Regions from separate parts of the Halomonas sp. 7T genome, predicted to be linked through region 1. Evidence: predicted binding sites of a transcription regulator. Region 1 holds the regulator's gene; each other region holds the start of a gene.

Evidence for each region. The regulator sigma-54, encoded in region 1, starts transcription at its own class of promoters, with help from an activator protein. The targets are predictions, from matches to a motif close to TGGCACNNNNNTTGCTNT.
Region 2: glnL (nitrogen regulation protein NR(II)) is a predicted target of sigma-54. The motif match lies at 7,601-7,618, and genes of this name have one in related genera.
Region 3: LOS15_RS16560 (NCS1 family nucleobase:cation symporter-1) is a predicted target of sigma-54. The motif match lies at 6,024-6,041, and genes of this name have one in related genera.

What each region holds. Positions count from the first base shown of each region.
Region 1 covers NZ_CP087112.1:878,656-888,400, reverse strand. Annotated here, with positions in the region: gene mlaD (outer membrane lipid asymmetry maintenance protein MlaD) at 1-237, opposite strand, end outside; gene mlaE (lipid asymmetry maintenance ABC transporter permease subunit MlaE) at 254-1,054, opposite strand; gene LOS15_RS04020 (ATP-binding cassette domain-containing protein) at 1,055-1,876, opposite strand; gene LOS15_RS04015 (KpsF/GutQ family sugar-phosphate isomerase) at 2,181-3,167, shown strand; gene LOS15_RS04010 (KdsC family phosphatase) at 3,196-3,738, shown strand; gene lptC (LPS export ABC transporter periplasmic protein LptC) at 3,738-4,310, shown strand; gene lptA (lipopolysaccharide transport periplasmic protein LptA) at 4,319-4,810, shown strand; gene lptB (LPS export ABC transporter ATP-binding protein) at 4,840-5,589, shown strand; gene LOS15_RS03990 (RNA polymerase factor sigma-54) at 5,695-7,110, shown strand; gene hpf (ribosome hibernation-promoting factor, HPF/YfiA family) at 7,198-7,506, shown strand; gene ptsN (PTS IIA-like nitrogen regulatory protein PtsN) at 7,511-7,981, shown strand; gene rapZ (RNase adapter RapZ) at 8,056-8,979, shown strand; gene LOS15_RS03970 (HPr family phosphocarrier protein) at 9,036-9,305, shown strand; gene pmbA (metalloprotease PmbA) at 9,322-9,745, opposite strand, start outside.
Region 2 covers NZ_CP087112.1:2,737,006-2,746,750, forward strand. Annotated here, with positions in the region: gene LOS15_RS12765 (glycosyltransferase family 4 protein) at 1-331, shown strand, start outside; gene LOS15_RS12770 (phosphatase PAP2 family protein) at 294-833, shown strand; gene LOS15_RS12775 (entericidin A/B family lipoprotein) at 1,838-1,972, shown strand; gene LOS15_RS12780 (YqiA/YcfP family alpha/beta fold hydrolase) at 1,978-2,505, shown strand; gene LOS15_RS12785 (DUF6435 family protein) at 2,593-2,769, shown strand; gene LOS15_RS12790 (ChaN family lipoprotein) at 2,778-3,635, shown strand; gene LOS15_RS12795 (GGDEF domain-containing protein) at 3,672-4,841, opposite strand; gene ntrC (nitrogen regulation protein NR(I)) at 4,987-6,417, opposite strand; gene glnL (nitrogen regulation protein NR(II)) at 6,414-7,472, opposite strand; gene LOS15_RS12810 (DUF4124 domain-containing protein) at 7,735-8,274, opposite strand; gene glnA (glutamate--ammonia ligase) at 8,402-9,745, opposite strand, start outside.
Region 3 covers NZ_CP087112.1:3,544,789-3,554,533, reverse strand. Annotated here, with positions in the region: gene LOS15_RS16575 (CobW family GTP-binding protein) at 1-187, shown strand, start outside; gene LOS15_RS16570 (EAL domain-containing protein) at 155-3,148, opposite strand; gene LOS15_RS16565 (LysR family transcriptional regulator) at 3,452-4,369, shown strand; gene LOS15_RS16560 (NCS1 family nucleobase:cation symporter-1) at 4,461-5,969, opposite strand; gene LOS15_RS16555 (nitrilase-related carbon-nitrogen hydrolase) at 6,594-7,460, shown strand; gene hydA (dihydropyrimidinase) at 7,494-8,933, shown strand; gene LOS15_RS16545 (NAD(P)-dependent oxidoreductase) at 8,973-9,745, shown strand, end outside.

The DNA.
Region 1 (9,745 bases):
GTACCACTCGGTATCTAGCTCGATCGCTTCAACTCTGCCAACGGTTACGCCCGCCATGGTGACGCGGGCACGCGGCCTCAAGCCACCTATATTGGAGAAGTTGGCATCAAGCTGAAACGTCTCGGAAGGGGCTGATAGCGTAAGGCCGCTGACTCGCAAGCCCAGAAACACGAGCCCCAAAATACCCGCTAGCATAAAGAGGCCAACGCCAAATTCCATGGTTTTAGTGCGCTTCATGACACTGCTCCACCCATTAAAGGCCGCCGAACATGACGGCGGTTAATACAAAATCAAGCCCCAAGACGGCTAGCGATGAATACACAACGGTGCGCGTGGTAGCACGGGAAATCCCTTCAGAAGTCGGTATGAGATCGTACCCCTGAAAAACCGCAATCCAGGTCACCACCACCGCAAAAACGACACTTTTAATCATGCCGTTACCAATGTCGTTAATAAATGACACGCTGGCCTGCATATTGCCCCAGTACGAGCCCTCAAAAACGCCCAGCCACTCCACCCCGACTAAATAGCCCCCCCATATTCCCACTACGCTGAAACCCACGGTGAGAATAGGCAGCGCCACAAAGCCAGCCCAGAGCCGCGGAGCCACTACCCGGCGCAACGGGTCGACGCCGATCATTTCCATACTGGTCAGCTGCTCAGTCGCCTTCATGAGGCCTATTTCAGCGGTCAATGCCGACCCTGCACGCCCGGCAAACAGCAGTGCCGCCACCACAGGCGCCAATTCGCGTAATAACGAGAGCGCGACCATCTGGCCCAGTGCCTGCTCAGCGCCAAAATCAACCAAAATGGTATAGCCCTGCAGCGCCAGAACCATACCGATAAACAGGCCCGACACCAGCACAATGGCCAGCGATAGCACACCGACAAAGTGCACTTGTTTTAACCAAAGGCTCCACCCCTCACGAGACGGAATGCCCACAGCAGACTGCGCTAGAAAAATGCCCGCACGACCCAGCGCCTCCATCGCATCACACCCTTTGCGACCTAAGCGAGTAATATAAGCGGTGCTTTGCTTGAGTTTTGACTGCATTTACCCTGCCCTTGTAACCGAAGCTTGTCCGAGAATATCGCGATAGAAACTCTCAGCGGGATAATGGAATGGCACAGGCCCATCTGGCTCGCCATGGATAAACTGGCTAACGCGCGGATCCTGGTTGGTATCCAGTGTCTGTGGCGTACCATGTGCCACCACCTGCCCATCGGCAATCAAATAGAGATAATCAGCAATACTTAGCGTCTCTTTTATATCGTGAGAGACCACCACTGATGTGAGCGACAATGCCTGATTCAGTCGTTTGATCAGCTGCACCAATACGCCCATGGAGATCGGATCTTGCCCTACAAACGGCTCATCATAGAGGATCAACTCAGGGTCGAGCGCCACCGCGCGGGCTAGAGCCACACGCCGCGCCATCCCCCCCGAAAGCTCTGCAGGCGAAAGCTGACGCGCCCCGCGAAGCCCCACGGCCTGCAGCTTGAGCAGCACCAAGTCACGAATCATCGCATCGGGTAAGTCAGTATGAACCCGCAGGGGAAATGCCACATTTTCAAACACATCAAGGTCAGAAAAGAGCGCGCCACTCTGAAACAGCATCCCCATACGCTTACGCAGCGCAAACAGGGCTTTCCGCGACAGACGATGAACGTCTTGACCATCAATCAACACTCGCCCACGGTCAGGGGTCAGCTGGCCGCCAATCAGCTTAAGCAGCGTCGTTTTACCCGTGCCGCTGGGCCCCATAATGGCCGTCACCTTTCCCCGCAGAATCGTCATATTGACCCCCCGGAAAATATCGTGCTCTCCTCGGGAGAAGTACAAATCTTCAATTTCTATGAAGGGAACATCTGTCATAGGCTGATTAACCTTCAAAGCCGCCGCATCATAGCGGATTAGTATAAGAGCACCGCGCACTGCATAGTGAAAACTTAATGTTAAAGAAACAGTGTTTTCTAAATGTTATCGAACATCGTATCCTAACACTATCTTTAGTGACAGCGTGCAGTAACCGCCGCACAGGTTGTCGGCAACCCAATGTTGTGCACTTGGCTATCTCACTATTTTAAGCAACTTAGCGATGAAGCGCTTTACCTCTAAAGCGCAACGAGATGTTATTCTTGCTTACTCATGTCTAAACGTTAAAGAGACGATCAGCACCATGCGCAAGCCCCCCTCGACCCCCAGCCAGCTGCGTGAAAGTGCACTGCGCACCCTGCAAATTGAGCAAGCCGCCATTGGGGGCCTTCAGGCAAAGCTTGACGAGGGCTTCGACCATGCCTGTCAATTAATACTTGCCTGCCAAGGCCGAGTCGTGGTCACCGGTATGGGAAAATCTGGTCATATTGCTGGCAAGCTAGCGGCCACCCTTGCTAGCACTGGCACGCCTGCTTTTTTTGTTCACCCTGGCGAAGCTAGCCATGGCGACCTTGGTATGATCACTCGTACCGATGTGGTACTAGCCCTCTCCAACTCTGGCGAAACGGCTGAAGTCACTGCGCTTCTTCCACTGCTTAAAAGGCTCGGCATTCCCCTGGTGAGTATGACCGGCCGCCCCGGTTCGACGCTTGCCAAACATGCCGATGCTCACCTCGACAGTGGCGTTGAACGGGAAGCCTGCCCGCTTGACCTGGCGCCTACCAGCTCAACCACTGCAGCACTCGCCCTCGGGGATGCGCTGGCCGTCGCGCTTTTAGAAGCTCGCGGTTTCACCGCTGAAGACTTCGCGCTCTCTCATCCGGGCGGTAGCTTAGGCAAACGCTTGCTACTGCGCGTAAGAGACGTTATGCATGATGGCGCTCGCCTGCCTCAAGTGGCGCTGGGCAGTCCGTTACGAGATGCCCTGCTGGAAATCACTCGGCAAGGCTTAGGCTTCACCTGCGTTGTCGATAGCGAAGGGCGTTTAGTCGGCGTATTTACAGACGGCGACCTACGCCGCACGCTCGATCAGTTTCATGACCTGCGAAAGATCTGTGTCGATGAGGTCATGACACGGCCCGGCAAGCGCATTGGGCCAGACATACTGGCGGCAGAAGCAGTCCGAATTATGGAGGAAAGCCGCATCACCGCACTCGCCGTGGTCGATGATCAGCAGCGGCCGATTGGCGCCCTACATATGCATGACCTTTTATCCAGCGGCGTAATTTAATCGCCATTCAACACTTGAAGGAGGCTCTATGGCCCTACCTGATGCTCTACTTGACCGCATTCGTCGTGTTCGTCTACTGGCCCTAGATGTCGATGGCATATTGACGGATGGACGCCTTTACTTCCAAGCGGACGGCATTGAAATTAAAGCGTTTCACACCCAGGACGGCCACGGCCTAAAGCTATTAAAACGCGTAGGCATTCATGTAGCGCTGATTACCGGCCGAGACTCTTCCATGGTCAGCCAGCGCGCGGCGTCGCTAGGTATCACGCATGTCTACCAAGGGTGCGAAGACAAACTTGTCACGCTGAAAGCACTCTGCCAGCGCCTGGATATCACGTTAGAGCAAGTTGCCTACTGCGGCGACGATCTGCCAGATTTAGCACCTATTAAGCGCTCTGGGGTGGGCATTACCGTTCCCAATGCGCCTGACTACATGCACACCCACGCGGATTGGATTACCGACCGCTTAGGTGGACACGGCGCAGTGCGTGAGATCTGCGATACGCTGCTGATGTCCCAAGGCCACTGGGATGCCGTGATGGACACCTATTTGCACAGGCATTCGTAATGGCGCTACGGGTTAAAAAGCGCGTCTGGCTGACCGGGATGGTGGTAGCTCTGGGTACCCTGCTGGTGTGGATAGACCCCCGCGGCCCACAAGACATCACACCAGACCCTGAGGCTCAAGCCGAAGAGCCGGGGCATGTGCTAGAAAACGCTGAAATCACCCTATTTGGCGAAACCGGGGCGATTCAACAATCGCTGATAACGCCCTATCTAGTTCACACGCCCCAGCAAGCCATAACGCAAGCCACCTCGCCCAGAGCGACAATATTTGATAGTGAACAGAGGGAATGGCTAGCCACCGCCAACGCTGGCACGCTCAATACGGACACACACGCACTCACGTTAACGGGTTCGGCAAGGCTGCTGGCACCCGATGAAGGCTGGCAGCTGGATACAGAGTCATTACACTATAACGGCATGACTCGCCATGCATGGAGCGAGGCACCGGTACTGCTTCAGCAGCCACCGCAGCAAATCAGTGCCTTACGTATGGATATGTGGCTTGACACGAGCCAGGTTCGATTAACTGATAATGTGCGGGGCACCCATCCGCCCGCCACTCAAGCGCCTTAGGAGTCGCTATGAACGCTTTAATCCGCATCGCGCTTTTAGCCTTAGCGGTGCCGCTCTCGGCGGCTGCCCAAACAACACAAGCCCCTGTTGAAGTTGAAGCTGACCGTTTAGATCTTGACCAGCGCGCAGGTACGGCGGTCTATAGCGGCAATGTCAACATCCGCCAGGGCGAAATGCAGCTTCGCGGAGAACGCGTCGAGATTCAGCGTAATGATGCTGGCGAGCTCGCTCGAGCTACCGCGACAGGCGAGCGCGCTTACCTGCGTAATCAGCTTGAAGATGAAGAGACACCCATGGAAGGCTGGGCACGCCGCATTATCTATCATGTCGCTGAACGCCGGGTTGAGCTCATCGATCAAGCAGAGCTCACTCAGCGAGGCGACCGTTTCCAAGGGGGACGCCTAGAGTACTTCATCGACCGAGAAGTCGTTCAGGCGCGCTCTGATGTTGATGGAAGCGAGTCTCAGCGCATACGCATGACCCTACAGCCCTCGCAATAGGGAGTTCATTTGTGACAACCCCCAGCTCCATGGCAACCAGCGACGCTGCTCCGGTAAAAACGCTCTACGCGCATCATTTGGCGAAAAGCTACAAGCGCCGCCGCGTAGTTAAGGATATTAACTTAGAAATTACCCAAGGCAGCGTTGTAGGACTGCTAGGCCCAAACGGTGCGGGTAAAACCACGTCGTTTTACATGATCGTCGGTCTGGTAAAGTCCGATGCTGGCAACGTGGGTATCGATGATTTAGACCTCACTCGTGCGCCCATGCATGAAAGGGCCATTGCAGGCATTGGCTATTTACCCCAGGAAGCCTCTATTTTTCGTAAGCTTTCCGTTGCCGATAACATCATGGCGATCCTTGAAACTCGAAAGGAGCTCGATCGCGATACGCGAGAACAGCGCCTAGAGTCGTTGCTTGAGGATTTTCATATTACTCATATCCGCGACAATTTAGGCATGAGCCTATCCGGTGGCGAACGTCGGCGCGTTGAAATTGCCCGATCACTGGCCACAGAGCCTGCATTTATTCTGCTAGATGAGCCGTTCGCAGGGGTAGACCCTATTTCCGTTGGTGATATCAAAACGATTATACGTGCGCTCAAACAGCGCCATATCGGTGTACTCATCACCGACCATAACGTTCGGGATACGCTTGATATCTGCGATATTGCCTATATCGTCGGCGATGGCCAAATCATTGCCAGCGGCGACCCGCAATCCATTCTCGACAATCAGAAGGTACGCGATGTTTACCTTGGGGCTGATTTCCGCCTATAAACAAGCGTCTACCGACTAATTACTTTTCATGGCATGCTTATTGCACTTGCGCCAGAGGATAACTCGCACTAGGGTGGAGCTTTCTGATTAACGAGTGGTTCTCAGATGGTCATGAAAGCTTCTCTTCAACTGCGTATCGGCACACAGCTCACCATGACACCTCAGCTGCAGCAGGCAATTGCGCTGCTTCAGCTCTCCACACTCGATCTGCGGCAAGAAATTCAGCAAGCGCTCGATGCTAATCCCATGTTGGAACAAGAGGATGAATTTGGCGAGCAGGCAGTCACCGAAACACCAGAAACAGAATGGGCCGAAAGCATCCCCAACGAACTGTCTGTTGATAGTGACTGGTCAGATACCTACCAAGATATGGGCAGCGTAGGCGGTGCCAGCGAAGGGCCTGACTTTGAGCGTCAAGCAGCGGGCCAAAGCCTTCATGGCCACCTCCTTTGGCAGTTGGCTATGACCGACTTCTCGCCTCGAGAGCACGCCATTGCCGAAAGCTTAATCGACGCTCTAGATGCCAACGGCTACCTCACCCAGCCGCTTAACGATATCCGTGAGGGCTTGAAAGCGCAGGGCCTCGATAGCCTAAGCCAGCGTGAAGTCGAAAATACCCTGTTGCGCTTGCAGCAATTCGAACCCACGGGAGTTTTTGCACGGGATTTACGCGAGTGCCTCATGCTTCAACTCGCCACACTCCCAGAGGAAACCCCGTTTCTAGTGCCCGCTAAACGGTTGGTGCGCCAGTTTCTTGAAGCGTTAGGCAAAGACGATCTACGACTGCTTAAGCGGCGGTTGAGTCTAGACAATGAACAGCTTGATGACGTTATTCGCCTTATTCGTAGCCTTGACCCGCGTCCCGGCAGTGCCTATGGCGATAGCGACGATAGCTACATAACCCCAGACTTAGTCGTACGGCATGACAACGAAGGGTGGCACTTAGAACTTAATCCGGAAGCATTGCCAAAGCTGCGCATTCAGCCAGACTACGCCAGCCTCATCAAGCGTGCAGATAAAAGCCAAGACAACCAGTTTCTTAAAGAGCACCTGCAGGAAGCCCGCTGGCTGATTAAAAGCCTTTCCAGCCGTAATGACACGCTGCTGCGGGTGGGCCGTGAAATTATCACGCGCCAGATTGGCTTTTTAGAGCATGGCGAAGAGGCAATGAAGCCGTTAATCCTAGCGGATATCGCCGAGGCCGTGGAAATGCATGAATCCACGATTTCCAGGGTGACCACCCAAAAGTATATTCATACGCCTCGCGGCGTATTTGAACTTAAATATTTCTTCTCCAGCCAGGTGAGCGGCCAGGAAGGTGGCGATAGCCACTCCAGCACCGCCATCCGCGCACGGATTAAGAAGTTGGTTCAAGAGGAGCCGCCCGGCAAGCCGCTCTCCGACAGCCGTTTGGTAGCGCTTTTGGAAACAGGTGGTATCAGTGTTGCGCGGCGCACAGTCGCTAAATATCGAGAGTCAATGGGCATTCCCTCCTCCAGTGAACGGCGCCGTTTACGTTAGCGAACAAGGAAACACCGCTATAGGGCTTTGCAATAGCGCAAAAAGGGTTACAATCGAAGTACAGTCCCATGGATAAGGAGCACGTCAATGCAAGTAAACATCACTGGTCATCATGTAGAACTGACTGACGCCTTGCGTGACTACGTCAACGAAAAACTAGCGCGCGTTGAGCGACATTACGACAACATTACGACAGTACAAGTGACCTTATCTGTTGAAAAAGAGCGCCAACAAGCTGCCTGCACGCTGCATGCAGCAGGGGCTGACCTGCATGCCGAGGCGCTAGACAATGATATGTATGCTGCTATTGACGCTTTAGCAGACAAAATCGACCGTCAACTCGTTAAACACAAGGAAAAAGCACAAGCTCGCGCCCAAGGCGCTGGCGTGCGTTAATTCAATGACGTTGGAAACCATACTTCCCCCGGAGCGCATTCTTTACGACGTGCCCGGGGGCAGCAAAAAAAGGGTGCTGGAATTTTTCAGCACCTTTATTGCTCAAAATACCCCTAGCCTTGATAGCCAGGAAGTTTTTAGCCGTTTAATCGGTCGCGAGCGCCTGGGAAGCACGGGGATAGGCAACGGTGTTGCCATCCCCCATGCGCGAAGCCCGCACTGCACCGCGCCTATCGCTGGCTTTTTAAAACTTGCTGAACCGGTCGATTTTGATGCTATCGACGGAGATCCAGTCGATTTGGTCTTCGTTTTATTAGTACCAGAAGAGGCCGACGACACTCACCTAGCGTTGCTTGGGCAAGTTGCCACCATCATGAATGAGGCCGATACGCGCCAGCAATTGCGCAAAAGCGAAAGCCAGCGTGAGCTTCTTGAGCTTATCACCTCTAAAATTCGTGAAAAAACCGCGCATTAAGCATCTACTTCGACGCTAGCTGCTGACTTTTTTGTTGAAGCCCCACTTATTTTTGGCAGCCCAAGAGAAAATCTATGCAACTGGTGATCATTAGCGGCCGTTCCGGATCCGGTAAATCTATCGCCTTACAAGCGCTAGAAGATCTAGGCTATTACGCCATCGACAACTTACCCGCCATGCTGCTTGGCTCTCTCGTTGACGAGCTGCGCGCTCAGGGTGGGCGTACACATTTAGCGGTGAGTATCGATGCCCGTAACTTGCCCACTGCCCTTGAGCAACTGCCATCTTTGCTTGAAGAGCTCAAGCAGCGGGATATTCGCTTCCAGGTCATTTACCTGACGACTGATGCCAGAGTTTTACTAGAACGCTACTCCGCCACTCGGCGCCGCCATCCGTTAACTCGTGATAGCGATATGACGCTAGAGGAAGCGATCAATAAAGAAGAAGAAACGCTGTTAGAGATCCGTGACCTTGCTGATCTGATGATCGACACTTCTCGCTTGTCAGTGCACGATTTACGCCGCCGCATTACTGACCAAGTTGCCCATCAGCATAGTGATAGCCTCACCCTTACGTTTGAGTCCTTTGGCTATAAGCGTGGTGTCCCCCTAGATGCCGATATTGTTTTTGATGTTCGCTGTTTACCTAACCCTTATTGGGACCCGACATTACGACAATATACCGGCCGAGATGCAAAGATTGTGGCATTTCTCAACAGCTATCCTATCGTCGATGCAATGAGTAGCGATATTTATAGCTGGCTAGAGAAGTGGCTACCTGCCTACCAAAATAGTCAGAGAAGCTATATGACCGTCGCCATTGGCTGCACCGGCGGCCAACACCGCTCTGTTTATATGGTGGAAGAACTTGCACAAAGGCTCGTAAAAAACATAGGGGAAGTGCAGCTAAGGCACAGAGAACTGGGACTTCAATACACGCTTAGCGAGCAACCAGCGAAGCAACTCTCTTCAGAATTGATCAAACATGATCAACCATAACGTCTAAAGCGTACGTCACCAACAAAGACGACACCACTCGGCAAAAAGGAACCAGGGTGCCAGAACGAACGTTAACCCTTACCAATCAGCGCGGCTTACACGCGCGAGCGGCGACTAAGCTAGTCCAGTGTGGGCAGCAGTATTCCGCCAGCATTTACGTTTATAAGCAGCAACAGATGGCAGATGCGGCCAATATCATGTCGCTGCTAATGCTAGCAGCCCCTTGTGGTACCGAGTTAAAGATCATTGCCGAGGGCGAGGACGCTGAACAGGCGTTGGAGGCTATCCAACGCCTGTTCGATGCGCGCTTTGATGAGGATCAGTAGCGGCTAACTGCTGACGCTAGCTGCCAGCGATGGTCATGGCGTCAATTAGCCAGCTGCCGGTGTGAATGCTGCCTCGGGTATCTGTATCATCAGCAACGCCAACCAAGCCCGCAAACATGCTGTTAAGATTTCCGGCAATAGTGAACTCTTCGATGGGGTACTGCACCTCCCCATTTTCAATCCAAAAACCTGCGGCCCCTCTTGAATAGTCACCGGTAACGCCATTAACACCCTGGCCCATCAACTCGGTCACCCAAATCCCACGCCCCATCTCCTTTAGCAGTGCCTCCCGGCTAGTGGCTGGGGTCTTCAGCCGAATATTACGTGCACCGCCAGCATTAGCGGTAGTCTGCATGCCTAAACGGCGGGCACTGTAAGACGAGAGCATATAGCTTGCGATATTTCCCTGGTCAATAAAGCGATTATCTCTAGTCTGAACG
Region 2 (9,745 bases), 1.8 Mb from region 1:
TTCGCTGTCTGAAACCTGGGGCAACGTGGTGAGTGAAGCGATGGCCAGCGGGTTGGCAGTTGTTGCTTACCAACACGCCGCTAGCGCTGAGCTGATCCAAAGCGGCCACAACGGCATTACCGTTGCCCCGGGCGATACCGCTGCCTTTTCACAGGCGGCCATTGAGCTATGCCAACACCCCGCTGATTACGCGCGCCTAGGCCGTGTTGCCCGGCTACGAGTGTTAGAACAGAGCTGGTCAGGCATTGCTGAACAGTTTACGCGTTACCTTCATCAAGCCCAGGAGAGCCATCATGCGTCCACGCCCGCTTGCCGTATTCGACCGTCTTGACCTCTGGGAGTGGCGGTTTTGCCAGCGTATTACGCTGCTTAGCCTCTACCGCCCATGGCGCCTTCTGCTGCAAATAGCTAGCCGATTAGGCGACTGGCCGGTGTGGGTCGCGCTGATTGCCGCCCAGCCGTGGCTGCAGCCTCAGCATAGTTGGCGGCTGGTACAATACGCAGCGACAGCTTGTCTGGCGATTGTGGCTTACCGGTTGCTTAAAACGCGTCTATGCCGCGAGCGGCCCTTCATCACCTATCGCAATGGCGTACACTGCGGCGAACCTGCCCGCGACCGTTATAGCTTCCCCAGCGGCCACACCATGCATGCGGTTATGTTTTGCGTTTTAGTCGCCGCACATACCCCGTGGTTACTGCCGATTGTGCTGCCACTTTCACTGCTGATCGCCGTATCAAGGGTGGGCCTGGGGCTGCACTACACCAGCGATGTGGTGGCAGGCGCTGCTATAGGCTATGGGTTTGCGCTTTTAAGCCTTTATGTGATGGGCTGAGCATAGCGATAGGTGGGAGATTTTTACGCTTAGCAGGTAAAGGTTTGAATAGCCCTATTATGTTGGGTAAATGCTGCCTATTGAAACACCAACGCCCGCAGTTGCGGGCGTTGGTGTGATAGCAAGGCAGGGTCACCGATCAGGGGGTATGTCTTCCAGATCATCAACAGTCGCCAAGAATGATGTTTTAAACATCATGTAAATCCCAAGCCCTGAGAACACTAGAAACAGCACAAACATACATAACATCAGTACCATGGCCATAACGCTTGTCCCTGAAGATGTGCGGCAGCTGCATTGACGTTTTGTAACCGCAGATAATTGCTCATCCCGCAAGAATAGACCAAAAACCCTGCACCATCTTTACAAAAGCCGAGTGCTGCGCACGGGCATTGCTAAAAAACATTAATTATCAATATGTTAAAAAATTTAAAACACGCAAAAAAACCACCTCAATTAAATGAGATGGTCGTTTTGCATCGCTGCCACTCCATGGCCTTGATGACCAGCGCCTCCATGCGTTGGTAGTAACGAGCAAGCTGAGTGTCCTCGTAAGTCCATTTCAACTGCTGGGCCTCATGCCTTCCTGTTTTGCCGGTCAGCTTACTCGCACTGTTTTCTGTCACAGCCAGTCGTTCTGCATCCTTACTGACGTTTTGCCGCTAGAGGCTACTCCGTTAGCGATAATCCTTTCGCTGTTGGCGTGAGATGACAGCTTTTCTTCAGGGTACATTTAGTACCTGCAAGCTGTAGGCCACCACCTACCAATAAACATAAAGACACTAAAAAACAAAAACTTAAATAACAAAAAGGATGCCATACTTTTGAGCAGATCAATTCAAAGATCGCTTTTATCATGTGTACAACTGACACATGGGACAAAAAATCTCGTTAAACACCTGCGATGTGTCCTACTAAACCGATGGCATCACACGCCAACTGAGCTTATTTTACTCATTGACCCTCATTGCCCGTGACGGGCCATTTTGTTTAAGGAATTTGCTATGAAACGTACACTTTTCTTTGGCATGCTCGTACTGGCGATGCTGCTTGTAATCAGTGGCTGCAATACAGTTCGCGGCATTGGGCAAGATATTGAACAGGGCGGCGAAGCCCTCCAACGCTCAGCGAGTCGCTAACCATTATGATGACCGTCTACCTCTCCCACGGTTTAGAAAGCGGCCCAGGCGCGTTAAAGATCCAGGCGCTAAACGGCATTGCTGAACAGCTAGAGGATTGTGAACCGGTGGTGATGGACTACCGAGGAATGCCGGAACCAAAACAGCGTTTACAGCACCTGCTGGCCACCATGTCATCCCGGCGCGACACACCAGCACGCTGTGTCTTGGCAGGTTCAAGTATTGGAGGCTGGTTAAGCGCGTCTGTAAGTGCGCAACAGCCGGTGCTTGGCTGTTTTTTACTGGCTCCTGCGCTGGGCTTACCCGACTACCCCGAAACATCGCCCACTATTCAAGCAGCCGTTACGCATATTATTCATGGGTGGCGAGATGATGTGGTTCCGCCCGACCCGGTGATTGAACGCGCCCGCCTGCAGCGGCTATCGTTACGCTTGGTCGATGACGACCACCGTTTACACGACAATCTGGACACTATTCTTGCTGATTTTGAGCGCTTTTTAGACCAATGCGCGGCCTTTAACCGATCACGCTAGGCAATCTTCTGGGCGGTATCTCAACAAATATTCGACATACACCCCACAAACCTATACAAATAGTATACGCCAATCAGGAGAGTGCTCATGTTCGGATTATTTAAGCGCGACCCCAAAAAGAAGCTACAGCAAGAGTATGAACGCAAGCTGCAGGCGGCTATGGAAGCCTCTCGTAATGGTGACATGCGAGCTAACGCCACCTTAACCGAAGAAGCCGAAGCCCTGCTGGCCGAGATCAACCGGCTCAAAGCGACTGAAAAGTAGGCGCCCCTATGCGTTCACAATGGATAGCCGCCTCGCTAGCAGCGCTTAGCTTAATGCCGCTGAGCGTGAATGCCAGTTGCCCCAGCCCAGGGGAGTGGTGGCAAGCTCGCCAAGCGGTGCCCACTAGCGAGCTTCTTGTGCAGGCTGCTCAACAGCAGGTCGTGCTATTGGGCGAGCGGCATGACGCCATTGACCATCACCGCTGGCAGCTAAGTACACTGGCGGGGCTTTATGCGCTGCGTAATGAGATGATTATCGGGCTGGAGATGCTGCCACGCCATGCGCAGCCGGTATTAGATAGTTGGGTAGCAGGCGCGCTGAGTGAAGATGAGCTGTTAGAGCAGACGCAATGGCAAGAGACGTGGGGCTTTGACCCTGCGCTTTATCTGCCTATTTTTCACTTTGCGCGGTTACAGCAGATCCCGCTCATTGCTTTAAACATTACCCCGGCATTGCGCCAGCGCTTATCATCCGAGGGTTTTGATAACATTCCCGCTGACCAGCGCCACCATATTCCCGCCCCACAAGATGCTCCCGCATCCTACCAACAGAGGCTACAAGCGGTATTTGATCAACATCCCATGGCGTCAGACGACGCTGACCAGCTAACGCGCTTTATGAATGCGCAACTAAGCTGGGACGTTGCCATGGCACATGGATTGGCCGAAGAAGCACAGCAAGGGTATTTAGCGGTGGGCTTAATGGGCCTGGGCCATGTTATGTATAACGAAGGCGTAGCTCATCAGCTTCAAGGGATGGGCGTAGAACGCACATTGAGCCTGCTCCCTTGGGAGCTTAATGGCTGCGAGCCGCCTGACCCCACCCTGGCTGATGCCGTTTTTATCTTGAATGATAGCGCTAAATAACCCGACGCCTCGCCAATCAACGCTAGGTAGGATGGGTTATTCGCTGTTACTGACCACGCAATTACGCCCCTTGGCCTTGGCGCGATAAAGGTATCCATCTGCGCGCTTGAGAACGTCTTCGCTGGTCTCCCCCGCCTGGGGGCAGGCTACTCCAACACTGGTAGTGACGGGCACTGGGTAACCATCGTGGTCAAACAGCATGGCGCTTTCAACGGCGTGACGAATACGCTCAGCAATGCGCGCAGCGTTGATGATATCTGCTCCCATCATCACGACCACAAACTCTTCCCCACCAAAGCGTGCCACCATATCGCCTGTGCGCACTTGCAATGCGATTACCCGAGCAAATTCACGCAGCACTTTGTCACCAACTGAGTGGCCGTGGGTATCGTTCACTTGCTTAAAGTGATCGATATCCATCATGAGCAGCCCATACGGGATCACTTTGTCCGTGCGCGCAGCTTCGCGCTCAAGCTCTTCAAAGCGGCGCTCCAACGCGCCGCGGTTCAACAGCCCCGTGAGTGCATCGTGGGTCGCTTGCCGATAAAGCCTGAGCAGCAGGCTGAGCTGAAAATGATTTGCCGTCAGAGCAACAACTAGCAGTGCCGCTAATAGCCACTGTTCCTCTAAGCCGACCGGCGTTAGCCACGTGCCTGCTACTTGCTGAGAGTATGTTAATAAACCTTGGAGTAGCACGCCCGCCAGAAGTGACTCTACCAACGTAAACGGAAAAATACTCAGCGATGCGACCAAAAGAAAGGGTATAAAGCTATAGCCGATCAGCGCTTGGCTATCACCGGGTGGGACCAAACTTAGCACCAATGCATAAAACAGCGCGGGTAACGCAATCAGCGTACCGGTACTAAACCGTATCCGGTGTATCTGCTCTTCACTGCGCCACGCCCACCACACTACCAGCGCAAACCCCAGCATCATCACCACACGCCCCACCAAGGTATAGCGGTGCAGTGGCTCGGGTAGCATCATCGCATCAATCAATAGCCATAACGGTGAGAGCAGTAAAAAGATAAATCCCATGGCCATTACCCGGCTGCGCAGATAATGACCATAGGCATAGATAAAATCGCGGCTGTGATGACGTGCCGTCAGCGTATCGCGCAGCGCACTCACAGTATTTGAGAGCCAAGCGGTGTTGGCCAATTGTGTGGAACTGACTTGACGGCGGCGTTCTAAACGCGAAGACATAGCAGTGAGCACTCTGATGTATACACAGAACGTGTATATACGATTTATTATTGAGATCGCTATGCTAACGTTAAACCATCTTATACGTAACCAGCGTGATATATGTCATGCGAAGACGCTTAAACGTTTAACTTAACCGGGTGCTTTACCCCTCGTCGGCCAATGCAGGCAATAACGTTTTAAGTTTCCGTGTTAGCGTATTACGCCCCCAGCCCAGCAGCTCTGCCGCCTCCCCTTTTCGGCCCCCAGTATGTTTAAGCGCCGTTTCTATTAAAATGCGTTCAAAATCAGGTACGGCTTCTTCCAATAAATGGGTATGCCCTTCCGCCAAGGCGTGGTCGGCCCACTCCCGAAAGGCGGAGCGCCAGTCGCCGTGAATACTGTTTTCTGTCGCGTTTAACGTGCGTAGCTCCGGCGGCAGATCTTCGATGAGAATCTCACGCCCTGAGGCCATCACCGTTAACCAGCGGCAAATATTTTCTAACTGCCGCACGTTGCCCGGCCAAGGCAACCGGGTAAGATGAGCCTCCGCTTCTGCGGTGAGCACTTTGATATCCGTTGACAGCTCTTTTGCCGCCTCAGCTAAGAAGTGGCGCGTGAGTCGTGGGATATCTTCTCGACGCTCCGCGAGGCAAGGTAAGTGAACGCGGATAACATTTAAGCGGTGAAACAAATCCTCCCGAAAGCGCCCATCGTCAACGAGCGATTCAAGGTTTTGGTGCGTGGCGGCAATAATACGCACATCCACTTTGACCGGCGTATGCCCCCCCACGCGATAGAACTCACCATCGGCCAGCACGCGCAGCAGCCGTGTTTGCGTTTCAGCGGGCATGTCACCGATTTCATCCAAAAACAGCGTACCGCCGTTGGCCTGCTCAAAGCGTCCCTGACGCTGCTGGGCAGCACCCGTGAAAGCACCTTTTTCATGGCCAAACAGCTCAGACTCAATTAAGTCACGCGGAATTGCCGCCATGTTCAGCGCGATAAACGGCTTACCCGCCCGGGGGCTGTGCTGGTGCAACGCCTGGGCAACGCGCTCCTTGCCCGTGCCCGACTCCCCGTTAATTAACACCGTAATGTGCGAATGCGATAGGCGGCCGATGGCGCGAAACACTTCCTGCATAGCGGGCGCTTCGCCGATGATTTCAGCGCTTAAGCCTTCTGGAACCGTGACCGGGCGCTGACGCTCTCGGGCATGGGCCACCGCGCGGCGCACCAGTGCCAGCGCCTCGTCGACATCAAACGGCTTAGGCAAATATTCAAACGCCCCACCCTGATAAGACGCCACCGCACTATCCAAGTCTGAGTGGGCGGTCATCACAATAACGGGTAAATCCGGATGCGCATCACGCACCCGCGACATCAGGTCCAACCCATCGATCCCCGGCATGCGAATATCGGTCACCAGCACATCCGGGGGGCTTTCTAGCAAGCGAGCCAGCGCCGTATCGGCTCGCTCAATACACTCTACCTGCAGGTCTGGCTGCGCCAGCGCGCGCTCAAGCACCCAGCGAATGGCGCGGTCATCGTCGACAATGACCACCCGTGCAACATCGGTACGTGTCGCCTCAGTCATGACGCTTCTCCGGTAAAGTTAATAACTAATGGAATCAATAAACGAAATTCGGTGTGGCCAGGGCGTGAGTCGCACTCAATCAATCCTTGGTGTTGATGCAAAATGGACTGGGCAATGGAGAGCCCTAAGCCGCTGCCTTCCGCGCGGCCGGACACCATGGGGTAAAAAAGCGTTTCGCGTAGTGCATCAGGAATACCGGGGCCGTTATCAATCACGCCAACCTCACTCACTAACCGATGGCGTTCGGCCCCTAGGGTAAATTGGCGCTTGGCGCGGGTTCGCAGGATGAGCTCTGGCGTGGGGGTGCCTGCATCGCTCATGGCCTGAACCGCGTTGCGGGCGACGTTCAGCACCGCCTGAATCATCTGCGCCTCATCGCCGGAAAGGTCGGGCAGGCTGGGGTCATAGTCACGGCTTATCGTGACGTGTGGGTGCTCAGCGATGAGCAGCGCCCGCACCCGCTCCAGCACTTTGTGAATGTTGACCGGTTCATGTTTAACAATACGGTTTGGGCCAAGCATAGAGTCGACCAAGTCACGCAGGCGATCCACCTCTTCGACAATGATATGCGTGAACTCGCGCAGCGCCGGGTCGTCTAGGTCGCGTTCCAGCAGCTGTGCAGCACCGCGAATCCCTCCCAAGGGATTTTTGACCTCATGGGCCAGGCCACGGGCTAAAATTTTGATGGTTTCCTGCCGAGTGGTCAGCGCTTCTTCCCGGGAAATTTGCATTAGGCGGTCGCGGGGCTCTACCTCCAACAGCAGCTCATTTTCTGACAGCGGCGTGACCGTATAGTCAACGGTTAACGGCTCACTATTGAGCGGGGTAATACGCGCCTCACGTTGGGTGAAGGGGTGAAACGCATCCCGGGCTTTGGCGAGTACGTCATCAATGCTATCGCCACTGCCTAGCAGAGTATCCAAACTGATGTTCTGTACACGGCTGAGGCTTACCGCCAGCAACGCTTCAGCAGCAGGATTCATCCAGCGAACGCGCAAATCGCCATCCAGCAACAGCACTGCCGTTGTGAGATGTTCTAGCAAACGTTGATACATGGCATACCCTGAATAAGTAAGCTGACGTAATAAACTGAGACAGTAAGCTGACACAGTGTGCTGAACAGGCGCTTCAGTCATCGTAAATGATGCCACTAAAAAGGCACGCTGCCCGCCGTGCAGGAAGCGCTGCAAAAAGCACGCCAATTATCGGCAAGCGCCGAGTTGCACGGCATAAGGGCACTGTTTGCCAACATGGCGAGACGTTCTAGCGCATTAAAGCGGCGTCTTTACCAGCCAAATGCACCATTATAGTGCAACGCTACTCATCAGCGACGGTAATACTCACTGGGTCAGTGCGATGTTGCACTCGACCGCTGCTATCTAATAACTCCGCCTGCAGCCGATGTTGGCCGCGCGGCAGCCCCGTTAGCCAAAAGGCATCGCTATGCAGCGCTGTCTGGCTTAGCTCACCGTTCACGAGTAGCTGAACCTGGTGATCCTCCCGAAGCGGAGGCGACACATGCAGCTCAACAGCGGTCATGCCATCGCGAATAGCAGCCCCGCGAAGGGGTGCGCTAATCGTAAAGCGGTCGTAAGGCATAAAGGGTTGCCCAGGGCTAGCCTGGCGACGCGGGGTAGGAGGGGTAGCAGTACGGGGAGATGTGGAAACGCTAGGCAGCGGGGCGAGCGTCAACGCTTCGCCGCCGCGCTCCGGGTTATCGGTAAACGTGACCCTACCCTGCTCATCTAACACCCGGTAAACCGTTTGTGACTGCACAGCGCTTACCCACAGGCATAACGCCAGTAAACCACCTGTGAATAACACACCTTTTGCGTAAAAACGTCGTCCAATCGCCATTGATTAACGTCCCATACGTTGTTTGCACTCATAAAAAAACCCCGCCGAAGCGGGGTTTTCAGGCTAATCACACCGCGAGGGTGATGTTAGCACCGTCCTTACAGATCGTTCTTAGCAAGAATCGTTCTTAGCAAGAGTAGTACATGTCGAACTCAATGGGGTGAGTCGTCATGCGGATACGCTCAACGTCTTCCATCTTCAGCTCGATGTAGGCGTCGATCATTTCGTCGGTGAACACGCCACCTTCGGTTAGGAACGCGCGGTCAACATCGAGTGCTTCCAGCGCTTGATCCAGGCTGTTTGCAACGGTCGGCACTGACTTGCCCTCTTCTGGCGGCAGGTCGTACAGGTTCTTATCCATCGCATCGCCAGGGTGGATCTTGTTCTTGATACCGTCGATACCCGCCATCAGCATCGCTGCGAACGCCAGGTAGGGGTTGGCGGTCGGATCAGGGAAGCGAGTCTCTACACGCTTGCCTTTCGGGCTAGCAGTGTAAGGAATACGGATAGAAGCAGAACGGTTGCGGGCACTGTAGGCCAGCATAACCGGCGCTTCAAAACCTGGCACCAGACGCTTGTACGAGTTAGTTGAGGCGTTGGTGAAGGCGTTCAGCGCACGGGCGTGCTTGATGATGCCGCCGATGTAGAACAGTGCCATTTCAGACAGGCCTGCATACTCGTCGCCAGCAAACTGGTTCTGACCATCTTTCCAGAAGGACTGGTGGATATGCATACCGGAACCGTTATCGCCCACCAGCGGCTTCGGCATGAAGGTAGCGGTTTTGCCGTAAGCGTGCGCCACGTTGTGGATCACGTACTTCATTTCCTGCACTTCGTCAGCTTTCTTCACCAGCGTGTTGAACTTAACGCCGATTTCGTTCTGACCGGCGTTCGCCACTTCGTGGTGGTGAACTTCGACGGTCTGGCCAATCGCTTCCAGGGTGTTACACATCGCGCCACGAATGTCATGGAAGCTATCCACCGGGGGAACCGGGAAGTAGCCGCCTTTCAAGCGCGGGCGGTGACCCAAGTTGCCGCCTTCAACCACGTTATCAGTGGCCCAAGCGCCCTCATCAGAGGTGATTTTGTACATAGAGCCCTGGATATCAGACTTCCAGTGCACTTCATCAAAAATGAAGAACTCTGGCTCAGGGCCGAAGAAAGCGGTATCGCCCAGGCCGGTCGACTGCAGGTAGGCTTCTGCACGCTTAGCGATAGAGCGCGGGTCGCGATCATAACCCTGCATCGTCGCAGGCTCGATGATGTCACAACGCAGGATCAGGGTAGCGTCTTCGGTGAAGGGGTCGAGGAAGGCTGTACCGTCTTCCGGACGCAGAATCATGTCGGATTCGTTGATGCCCTTCCAACCGTTGATGGAAGATCCATCAAACATTTGGCCGTTTTCAAAAAACTCCTCGTCCACGTCCCGAGCAGGAACCGTCACGTGCTGCTCTTTACCGCGGGTGTCGGT
Region 3 (9,745 bases), 970 kb from region 1:
GGCGGCGGCTCGGGTAAAAGGGGTGTTTCATACTGACAACGGCTGGAAACGCCTCAACCGTGCCGACGGCACGCTAAGTGCCGAAAACAGTGCCTGGCGGCAGGACTCACGCCTAGAAGTGATTATCCCCGATGAACAGGCCGCCAGCGTTTCGCTACCGCCCCTGCTGACTCATCCAGTGGCCTAGTGCTACCAGCGCCATTGGCTTAGCAAATAGATACCCCTGATAACAGTAGCAGCCGTGTTCAGCCAGCCAACGCTGCTGTTCAGGGGTCTCAACGCCCTCGGCAATCACCTCTAGCCCCAGGCTTTTGGCCAGCGCAATGGTACTCTCTACAATTGCGGCATTGGCAGGGCTTTGGAGAATTTCGCGCACAAAGCTCTGGTCAATTTTCAGCTGATCTAGCGGCAGCTGTGCGAGGTACGCCAACGATGAGTAGCCGGTGCCAAAATCATCCAGGGAAAAGCGCACGCCGAGCGCTCTTAACGCTTCCATTTTAGCACGAGCATCATCGCGCGCTTCCACAAATAGGCTTTCCGTGACTTCAAGTTTGAGCTTTGACAGCGGCGCGCCGGTGCGCAGCAAAATCGCTTGAGTGCGGGCGAGAAAGTCAGGCTCACGGAATTGTAGCGGACTCACATTCACCGCCATTTCCAAGTGCGCGTATTGCGGCTGTTTCGCCCATTCAGCTAGCTGGCGGCACGCCTCTTCCAGCACCCAATCGCCTACGTCGTTAATTAAACGCGTGCTCTCCAACAGTGAAATAAACACCCCGGGCGATACCATGCCACGCTCAGGGTGCTGCCAACGCAGCAGCGCCTCGACGCCGGTTGCCACACCCAGGCGGTCAACCTGGGGCTGATAGTGCAGCTGCCACTGCTGGTCAGGCAATGCATGCCGAAGGTCCGCCTCAATCCGGGCACGTTGCACAAGCTCTGACTGCATGGCGGGGTCAAAGAAACTCAGCGTATCGCGCCCTGCCTCTTTCGCTTGGAACAGCGCCATATCCGCCTGCTGAAGATAATCATCCACGCTTGGTACGCTGCCGTCCAACACGGTAATACCAATGCTTCCGGTCACTATCACGGTTTCATCACGCAGCAGCACAGGGCGACGAATCGCGACCAGTAACTTTTGGGCAATCGCTTCCGCCAACAGCGCCGTCTGCTCAGCATCTTCATTAAGCGTATCAATCACCACTGCGAATTCATCGCCTCCCAGGCGGGCCAGGGTGTCGGTTTCTCGCAGCACCGCTTGGAGCTGACTCGCCATCTGTTGCAGCAGCTGGTCGCCGGCATAGTGCCCCAAGGTGTCGTTGACCTGCTTAAAGTTATCTAAATCAATAAACAGCAGCGCGCCATGATGAGAATTCTGCGCGCGGGATCTCATGGTGGCTTCCAAACGATCCATGAACAGACGACGATTCGCCAGCCCGGTCAGCGGATCGTAAAACGCCAGCTGATGAATCTCTTTTTCCGCTGCTTTACGCTCGGTGATATCACTTAACGTCGCAACATAATGGGTGAGCACACCGTCGCTATCTTTGACGGCGCTGATAGTTAGCCACTCAGGGAAGACTTCGCCATTTTTGCGCCGATTCCACACTTCCCCTTCCCAGCTGCCTGATTTAGCGACATTGCCCCACAGCGTGCGGTAAAAATCAGCATCGTGACGGCCCGAACTAAACATGCGCGGGTTTTGCCCCAGCACATCGCTCTCTTCATAACCGGTAATACGTGTAAAGGTTCGGTTAACTTTTAAAATACGCCCTCGCGTATCCGTAATCAGCATCCCCAGGTGGGTTTGAAAGGCCGTCGCGGCAATGCGTAACTGCGCATCATCCAGCTTCGCCTGGGTAATATCCCGCACCAGCGCCAGCACGCCATCAAAGTCACCGCTGGCGTCGCTCAACGGGCTGACGGTAGCAGAGAAATATCTCACTTCTGCCTCAAACGTCAGCGAATACTCAAGCTCCTCGGCATGCCGATGGCGCCGTACACGATAAAAGACGCTGGAAAAAGCCTGCGCCACTTCATCAGGCAGTACGTCACGGTAGTGTTTGCCTATGATGTCATGGGCATCCTTAAGCAAACGCTGCTGATGAATCGCGTGAACGTAGCTCAAGCACCCCTGCCCATCAAACACAAAGATCATATCCTGGATGGAGGACACCAGTGCCTGTAGCCGCGCTTCTCGCTGCTGCGCTTCTGCGCGCGCCTGCTCGCGCTCCTGCATACGTTGGTAAAGCTGCATTTCAAGCGTTAAACGGTTGAGGTAGTGGCGTAACCCCCAGCCCCCCAACAACCCGATCAAGACCCAAATGGCGCAGAGAATCCAGAAGCGTTGCCACCAGCCCGCCAGCACCTGCTGCATGCTCTCACCCACCACCACGGCAAACGGCAGCTCTTCAACGCGGTGTAGCCAAAATAGGCGTTCATCACCTTCCAGCGGCGAGACAATGCGCATGCTTTCGCTAGGCATAGCGCTGTTTAAAAACTGGGTAATACGCGCGTGATCAATGGGCGTCCCCAGCGCAGTCTGGTCGTCTAATCCAGGACGGCGCGCGACTAATTGCCCCTGTGTGTCAATGATGGCAATGCTCTCACCCGCTCCCATACTCAAGCGCTGCAGAGCGCTATCCAGAACACGGGGAGCAATTTGCACCACCGCTAATCCGCTGAAGTGTCCCTCTAACCCCCGCAGACGCCGAACGTGAAAAATGTGGTAGTCGCGTGAAAAAGCTGACCAAAAGAGAGGTGTCACCAGTTGTTCAAGTCGCGGCGATTGTTGAAACGCCTGGAAAAATGCCGTGCCTCGGGTATCAAAGCCGGGAGGATGGCTCAGGCTAGAACTAACCAGTAGCTGCCCATGCTCATCGATGATGCTTATCTCTTCGACCATCGGCAGGCTATCGCGGCGCTTTTGAAGCAGCGACTCAAAATGGCGGTGTTCAGTAGAAAAGGGGATCATGGGTGGCTCTAGCAACTGAGAGACATCCATTAACACCTGATCGCTTAGCGCAAACGTGGTGCTTACCCACTCCCCGACCAGCTCCGCACGGGTCGCACTGCGATCCCGGGAAGCGTTGACCTCTTGACGGTATTGATCACTTAATACCCACGTAAAAAGCACCAGCAACCCCACCATAGCAGCGTTATACAGTACGATGCTGCCCCAGCGCTGACGGCGATATACAGGAGACGTCTTGGAAAGCAAAGAGGGTGGCGTTGGCAAACGGCTCTGCGGCATGGTGCCCTTAAATCCTTATATTTATGTTTTAACGTCAACAAACGCCATGTTTCGTACCAAGACGGTGGCGTATGCTATGGCGTTATAGTGTCAGTGTTATCGACAATTAGATTGGATATAAAATTGATTTACAACGTCATCGCGTTATTAGCGCACTATTTTTGTTTGGTAGCCCCCGACATTTAAGGATGGAACCACCACATGCCCACCCTAGGTCAAATGAGCGACTACGAAATACGTTTGGTACGCATCTTTAAAACGGTCGTCGAGTGCGGGGGCTTCACCGCCGCAGAAACCGCGTTAGGCATTAGCCGTTCAGCAATTAGCCAGCACATGAACGACTTGGAAGGGCGCTTAGGATTTTCACTCTGCCAACGCGGGCGCGGTGGCTTTAGCTTAACCGAAGAGGGCAAAGAAATTTATCAAGCAGGCCTGACGCTGCTCACGGCGCTGGAGACCTTTAAAAGCGACGTCAATGCGCTGCATCATAGCATCAAAGGCGAGCTAAATATCGGCATTACCGATAACTTGGTGACGCTGCCCGACATGCACGTTACCCATGCACTGGCTGAGCTGACGGCCCCCCATCACAGCGTCTCGGTCAATATTCACATGGAGCCTTCCGATGCGGTCATCCGGGGGGTAATGGATGGCCACTTACAGGTGGGCGTCGTCCCTGCGGTCAACCTACCGACCAGTTTGGAAACGCGCCTACTTTACGATGAGCCCTCCTATCTTTACTGCGCGGTTGGCCATCCCCTTTTTGACCAGGCCGACACGTCAATCAGCGATGCACAGCTTGCAACACTCCCCGCGATTACCCCGCGCTACCCACTCCCAAGCGCAGCGCGAAAAGCGCATGAGATGCTCACTCCTCAGGCATCAGCCTCTGACCGTGAAGGGGCTGCTTTTTTGATTCTTACCGGGCGTTTTATTGGCTTTCTGCCAGAGCACGTTGCTGCCCAGTGGGTGGCCGCTGGGAAGATGCGCGCGCTCCGCGCAGCCACTCAGTATTACCGTACCCCCTTTGTGTTAATCACCCGTTGTGATCGCCGCCCCAACCGGGTGGTCGATGCCTTTTTAAGCTTTCTCAAACATCCTGGCGAACACTCTTTATGAGTCAAAACACTAACGCCCGACCAGCGGCCGAGCGTTATGTTTATAAGTGGGCGCTAACCCGCATCGCCACTGCTTAGCAATTACCTAGCAACTACTTAACTGCTTCACTCCCGAGCGGCTCTGGCCCCACCTGAGGTGAGCTAGCCAATGCCTGGCTCGCTACATAGTACACAATGGCCCCTAATGCCGAACCTGTGAACCAACCGTAGTCATAAAACCAATTCATGGTGCCGGTTAGCAGCGACAGCAGCGTTAGCGCGACGGGCACACCAAACGCGATAAACCCTGCCATATTCACCGCTGGGTACGCATGGTTATCCATATAAAGACTAGGTACATCCAAGCGCTGCTTTTTAATCAAAAAGTAGTCCACCGCCATAATGCCCGCAATCGGCCCAAGCAGACTGGAGTAGCCCAGCAACCAGTTGGAGTACATCTGCTCTAAGGATACGCCTTGCGCAATGATTCCCGCTTTTTGCAGTAAGTCATATCCCATAAGCACCACACCAACCGCCCCGGTCATCAGCACACCGCGCGTCTGATTAATAAATTTAGGCGCTATGTTCTGAAAGTCATTCGTCGGTGACACAATATTCGAGGCCGTATTCGTGGAAATGGTGGCGATGATGATAAATAGCATGGCTAACACCACCCAGAAGGGACTGTCGATATAGCCGATCAGGCGCACGGGGTCAGCAACGGTTTGACCCACTAGCGTCTCGGAAGCTGCGGTGAGCACAACACCCAAAGAGGCAAAAAAGAACATTGTCAGCGGCAAGCCCATCACCTGGCCAACAATTTGATCTTTCTGGCTTTTCGCAAACCGGCTGAAGTCGGGAATATTCAGCGACAACGTAGCCCAGAAGCCCACCATGGCGGTTAAGCCCGCAAAGAAGTAACCATAAACCGACGCGCCTTCAGGGCGCGATGGCGGCTGAGCCAGCAGCTCTGTCATCGACATATGCGGCCATGCCCACACCATAAGCCCAATACCAACGGCCAACAGCAACGGCGCGGCAAGCGTTTCCAGCCATTTGATCGACTCAGCGCCACGAATTACCACATACAGATTCATCGCCCCAAAGACAAAAAAGCCGATGACTTCACCAACGCCACCCAAGGCCGCCCAGGCAGGAATCAATGCGGAGAGCAGCAGGTGGATCGCTAAGCCACCAAACATGGTTTGGATACCAAACCAGCCGCAGCCTACCAATGCCCGTACGAGACACGGCACGTTAGAGCCTAAAATACCAAACGATGAGCGGAGGACGACGGGAAAGGGAATACCAAATTTGGTGCCAGGAAAGGCGTTTAAGGTGAGCGGAATCAGCACGATGATATTGGCCAAGAGAATGGCAAATAGCGCCTCCCCTACGCTTAAGCCAAAATAGGCGGTGAGTACACCCCCCAGCGTATAGGTCGGTACACAGATCGACATCCCTACCCATAGCGCGCCAATGTTCCATTTACTCCAGGTACGCTCACTCGCTTTTGTGGGGGCAATATCCTCATTAAAGCGCGGGCTATCACGAACATCGTTTGCGACATCAAGTTCAATTAGCCCCTCTCTATCCACCATTTGGGAGGTTCGCTCAGTCATAGTGTTCTCCTCAGCAGTGCTGTTGCCCGTTGTATTCACGGTATCGCTATATGTGCAGCAATAAGCGTGCCTAAACCAGCCACTAAGCTATTAACTTATTGATCAAGAAGCTGACTTATCTGACAGACATACAGACACTGTTAGCGTGATTGTTATTATTCGCCTTATGGTTTTACAAACCACTAATTAGCGTAGTTCCTTGATAAAAATTCGCACCAAAACAATGCTTCAAAATCTCAAAAAAAATGCAAAAAACTTACCAATACATTGTTTTATATAATTAAAATAAAAACACCATTACAGTGCAGGCAGTCACCAATTTAGTAAAAAAAGCCATAAAAATTATAAAATATTTAACAAATCAAAGAGTTAAGGTAATTTCAAAAAAATCTTGAAATAGCACACCATAAAGGTCTATGTTCAAAAAGCTGTCGAATATGACAACTTTTATAAAACAACAACAATCGCTTCCACCTTATGCTTTACAAAAAGCAAAGGAGAGCACCACTGCACGCCACGCAGCCATCGTTTGAGAGGAGTTAATCCACAACTCCTCACATGACCGGAAACGAACCGACATGCGACCGCATGCGGTTGGCGCGTATGAGAAGAGAGGGCTGTAAGATGCAAAAAATGAAGATTGGCTTAATTCAGATGGGCCTTAAAACCACCACTGATTTAGAACCTGCCGCCATTCGCGACGCCATGAACGAAGCGCATTTGCCATTGGTTGAGCAGGCCGCCGAGCAAGGCGTGCAGGTGCTCTGTTTTCAAGAAGTGTTTAACCAACCCTATTTCTGCCCTAGCCAAGATGCAAAGTGGTACGCCGCCGCCGAGCGGGTGCCGGAAGGCCCCACCTGCCAAATGATGCAGAAGATGGCGGCCAAGCACCGCATGGTCATCATCGTGCCCATCTATGAAGAGACCGAGACCGGCGTTTACTACAACACCGCTGCGGTGTTTGATGCCGATGGCAGCTACCTCGGTAAATACCATAAAACCCACATTCCTCAAGTGGCGGGCTTTTGGGAAAAATTCTTCTTTAAGCCGGGCAAATCCAACTGGCCTGTGTTTGATACTGCCTACGGCAAAATCGGCGTCTACATCTGCTACGACCGTCACTTCCCCGAGGGCTGGCGAGCGCTGGCACTCAACGGTGCTGAAGTGATTTTCAACCCTTCCGCCACCGTGGCCGGTCTTTCCCAATACCTATGGGAGCTTGAACAGCCCGCCTCCGCCGCCGCCAACGGCTGCTTTATCGCCGCGATCAACCGCGTGGGTACTGAAGCGCCTTGGAACATCGGCGACTTCTACGGCTCCAGCTACATCGTTAACCCCCGCGGCAAAATCGAGGCCCAGGCCAGCGAAACCGAAGACGAGCTGCTGGTGCACGAGATCGACTTAGACATGGTGCGGGAAGTACGCAACAACTGGCAGTTCTTCCGCGACCGTCGCCCCGAGACCTACACCCGTCTCACCGACGGCGAATAAGCCCTCTCAGTCAACGTTACGCAGGAGCAAACCATGAGCCTATTGATCAAAGGCGGCACCGTCGTCACCCACGCTGATACCTACCGCGCCGATGTGCTGTGTGTTGACGGCAAAATCCACGCCATTGGCACCGACCTAGACATCCCTGAAGGCTGCGAAATTGTCGATGCCAGCGACCAGCTGGTCATGCCCGGCGGCATTGACCCCCACACCCATATGCAGATGCCGTTTATGGGCGCCGTCGCCAGCGAGGATTTCTACACCGGCACCGCCGCCGCGATGGCGGGCGGCACCACCACTATTATTGATTTTGTGATTCCAAGCCCCGGCCAGTCGCTGCTGGAAGCGTTTGAAACCTGGCAAGGCTGGGCAGAAAAAGCGGCCACCGATTTCGCTTTCCACGTAGCCATCACCTGGTGGGACGAGAGCGTTAAAGAGGAGATGGGTACGCTAGTGCGCGAACACGGCGTCAACAGCTTTAAGCACTTTATGGCCTACAAAGGCGCGATTATGGCCACCGATGACATTCTGGTGGAGAGCTTTTCGCGCTGCCTGGAACTGGGGGCCGTGCCCACCGTTCACGCGGAAAATGGCGAGCTGGTCTACCACATGCAGCAGAAGTTATTGGCCCAGGGCATTACCGGCCCGGAAGCCCACCCGCTTTCTCGCCCGCCCCAAGTGGAAGGCGAAGCCGCCAGCCGGGCCATTCGCATTGCCAGCACCTTAGGCGCGCCGGTCTACTTGGTGCACGTTTCTACTAAAGACGCCGTAGATGAAATCGCCTACGCCCGCCAACAGGGCCACCCGGTGTTTGGCGAATGCTTAGCGGGCCACTTGGTGATCGACGACAGCGTTTATCAGCACCCCGACTGGGCAACCGCCGCCGCTCACGTGATGAGCCCGCCCTTCCGCCCTAAAGGCCATCAAGAAGCGCTCTGGCACGGCCTGCAATCTGGCAACTTGCAAACCACCGCCACCGACCACTGCTGCTTCTGCGAAGAGCAAAAAGCCGCCGGTAAAGATGATTTCACCAAGATTCCTAACGGAACCGCAGGTGTTGAAGACCGTCTCGCCGTGCTCTGGGATGAAGGCGTGAACACCGGCAAGCTCTCGCCCCAGGAGTTTGTCGCTGTGACCTCCACCAATACCGCCAAAATTTTTAATCTCTACCCGCGCAAAGGCGCGATTCAAGTCGGCTCCGATGCGGATATTGTGGTCTGGGACCCGAACGGTACGCGGACGATTTCTGCCAAAACCCACCACCAGAACGTCGACTTCAATATCTTTGAGGGCAAAACGGTGCGCGGCATCGCCCGCCACACCATCAGCCAAGGCAAGTGGACATGGCGCGACGGCGAGCTACATGCCGAGCGCGGTGCAGGCCGCTATTTAGAGCGCCCCGCCTACCCCGGCGTATTTGAACTGCTCGCCAAACGCGCTGAGCTAAACGCGCCCGTCGCGGTAACACGCTAACTCGCCCTCACTAAAGTACAGAGCAATGGAGAAACGACCGTGACCCATTCACTTGATCATTTACCCAGCGCAAAAGAGGTCGGCACCTACGACCCAGCGGCGCTGAACGATAACTTTAGCGACCTGCATCCACCGCTGACACCGCGCCAAGCCATCATCGAAAGCCAGCGCTGCCTCTACTGCTATGATGCGCCCTGCATCGAGGCATGCCCGTCGGAAATCGACATTCCCAGTTTTATCCGCCAGATCAGCGAAAGCAACATCAACGGCGCGGCTGAAACCATTCTGGAAGCCAACATTCTGGGCGGCAGCTGTGCCCGCGTGTGCCCCACCGAAATCCTCTGCGAACGCAGCTGTGTGCGTAACCATGATGCCGAGTGTCAGCCGGTGCTCATCGGTTTATTACAGCGCCACGCCACCGACAACATGCAGTTTGAGGGCCACCCGTTCAAGCGCGCCGCCACCACTGGTCGCCATATTGCGGTTGTCGGTGCTGGGCCAGCGGGGCTCTCCTGCGCTCATCGCCTCGCCATGCTGGGCCACCAAGTGACAATATTTGAAGCCGAGCAAAAGCCCGGTGGCCTCAACGAATACGGCATTGCCCGCTACAAAATGACCGACGACTTCGCCCGTAAGGAAGTCGAGTTTTTGCTCGAAATCGGTGGCATCGACATCCAGTACGGCCAGCGTCTGGGCGATAACCTGACCCTCGACACCCTGCACCAGCAGTATGACAGCGTTTTCCTAGGCCTGGGTCTTGGTGCCAGCCGAGCGTTAGGGCTCACCGGGGAAGACGCCCCTGGCCTGATGCC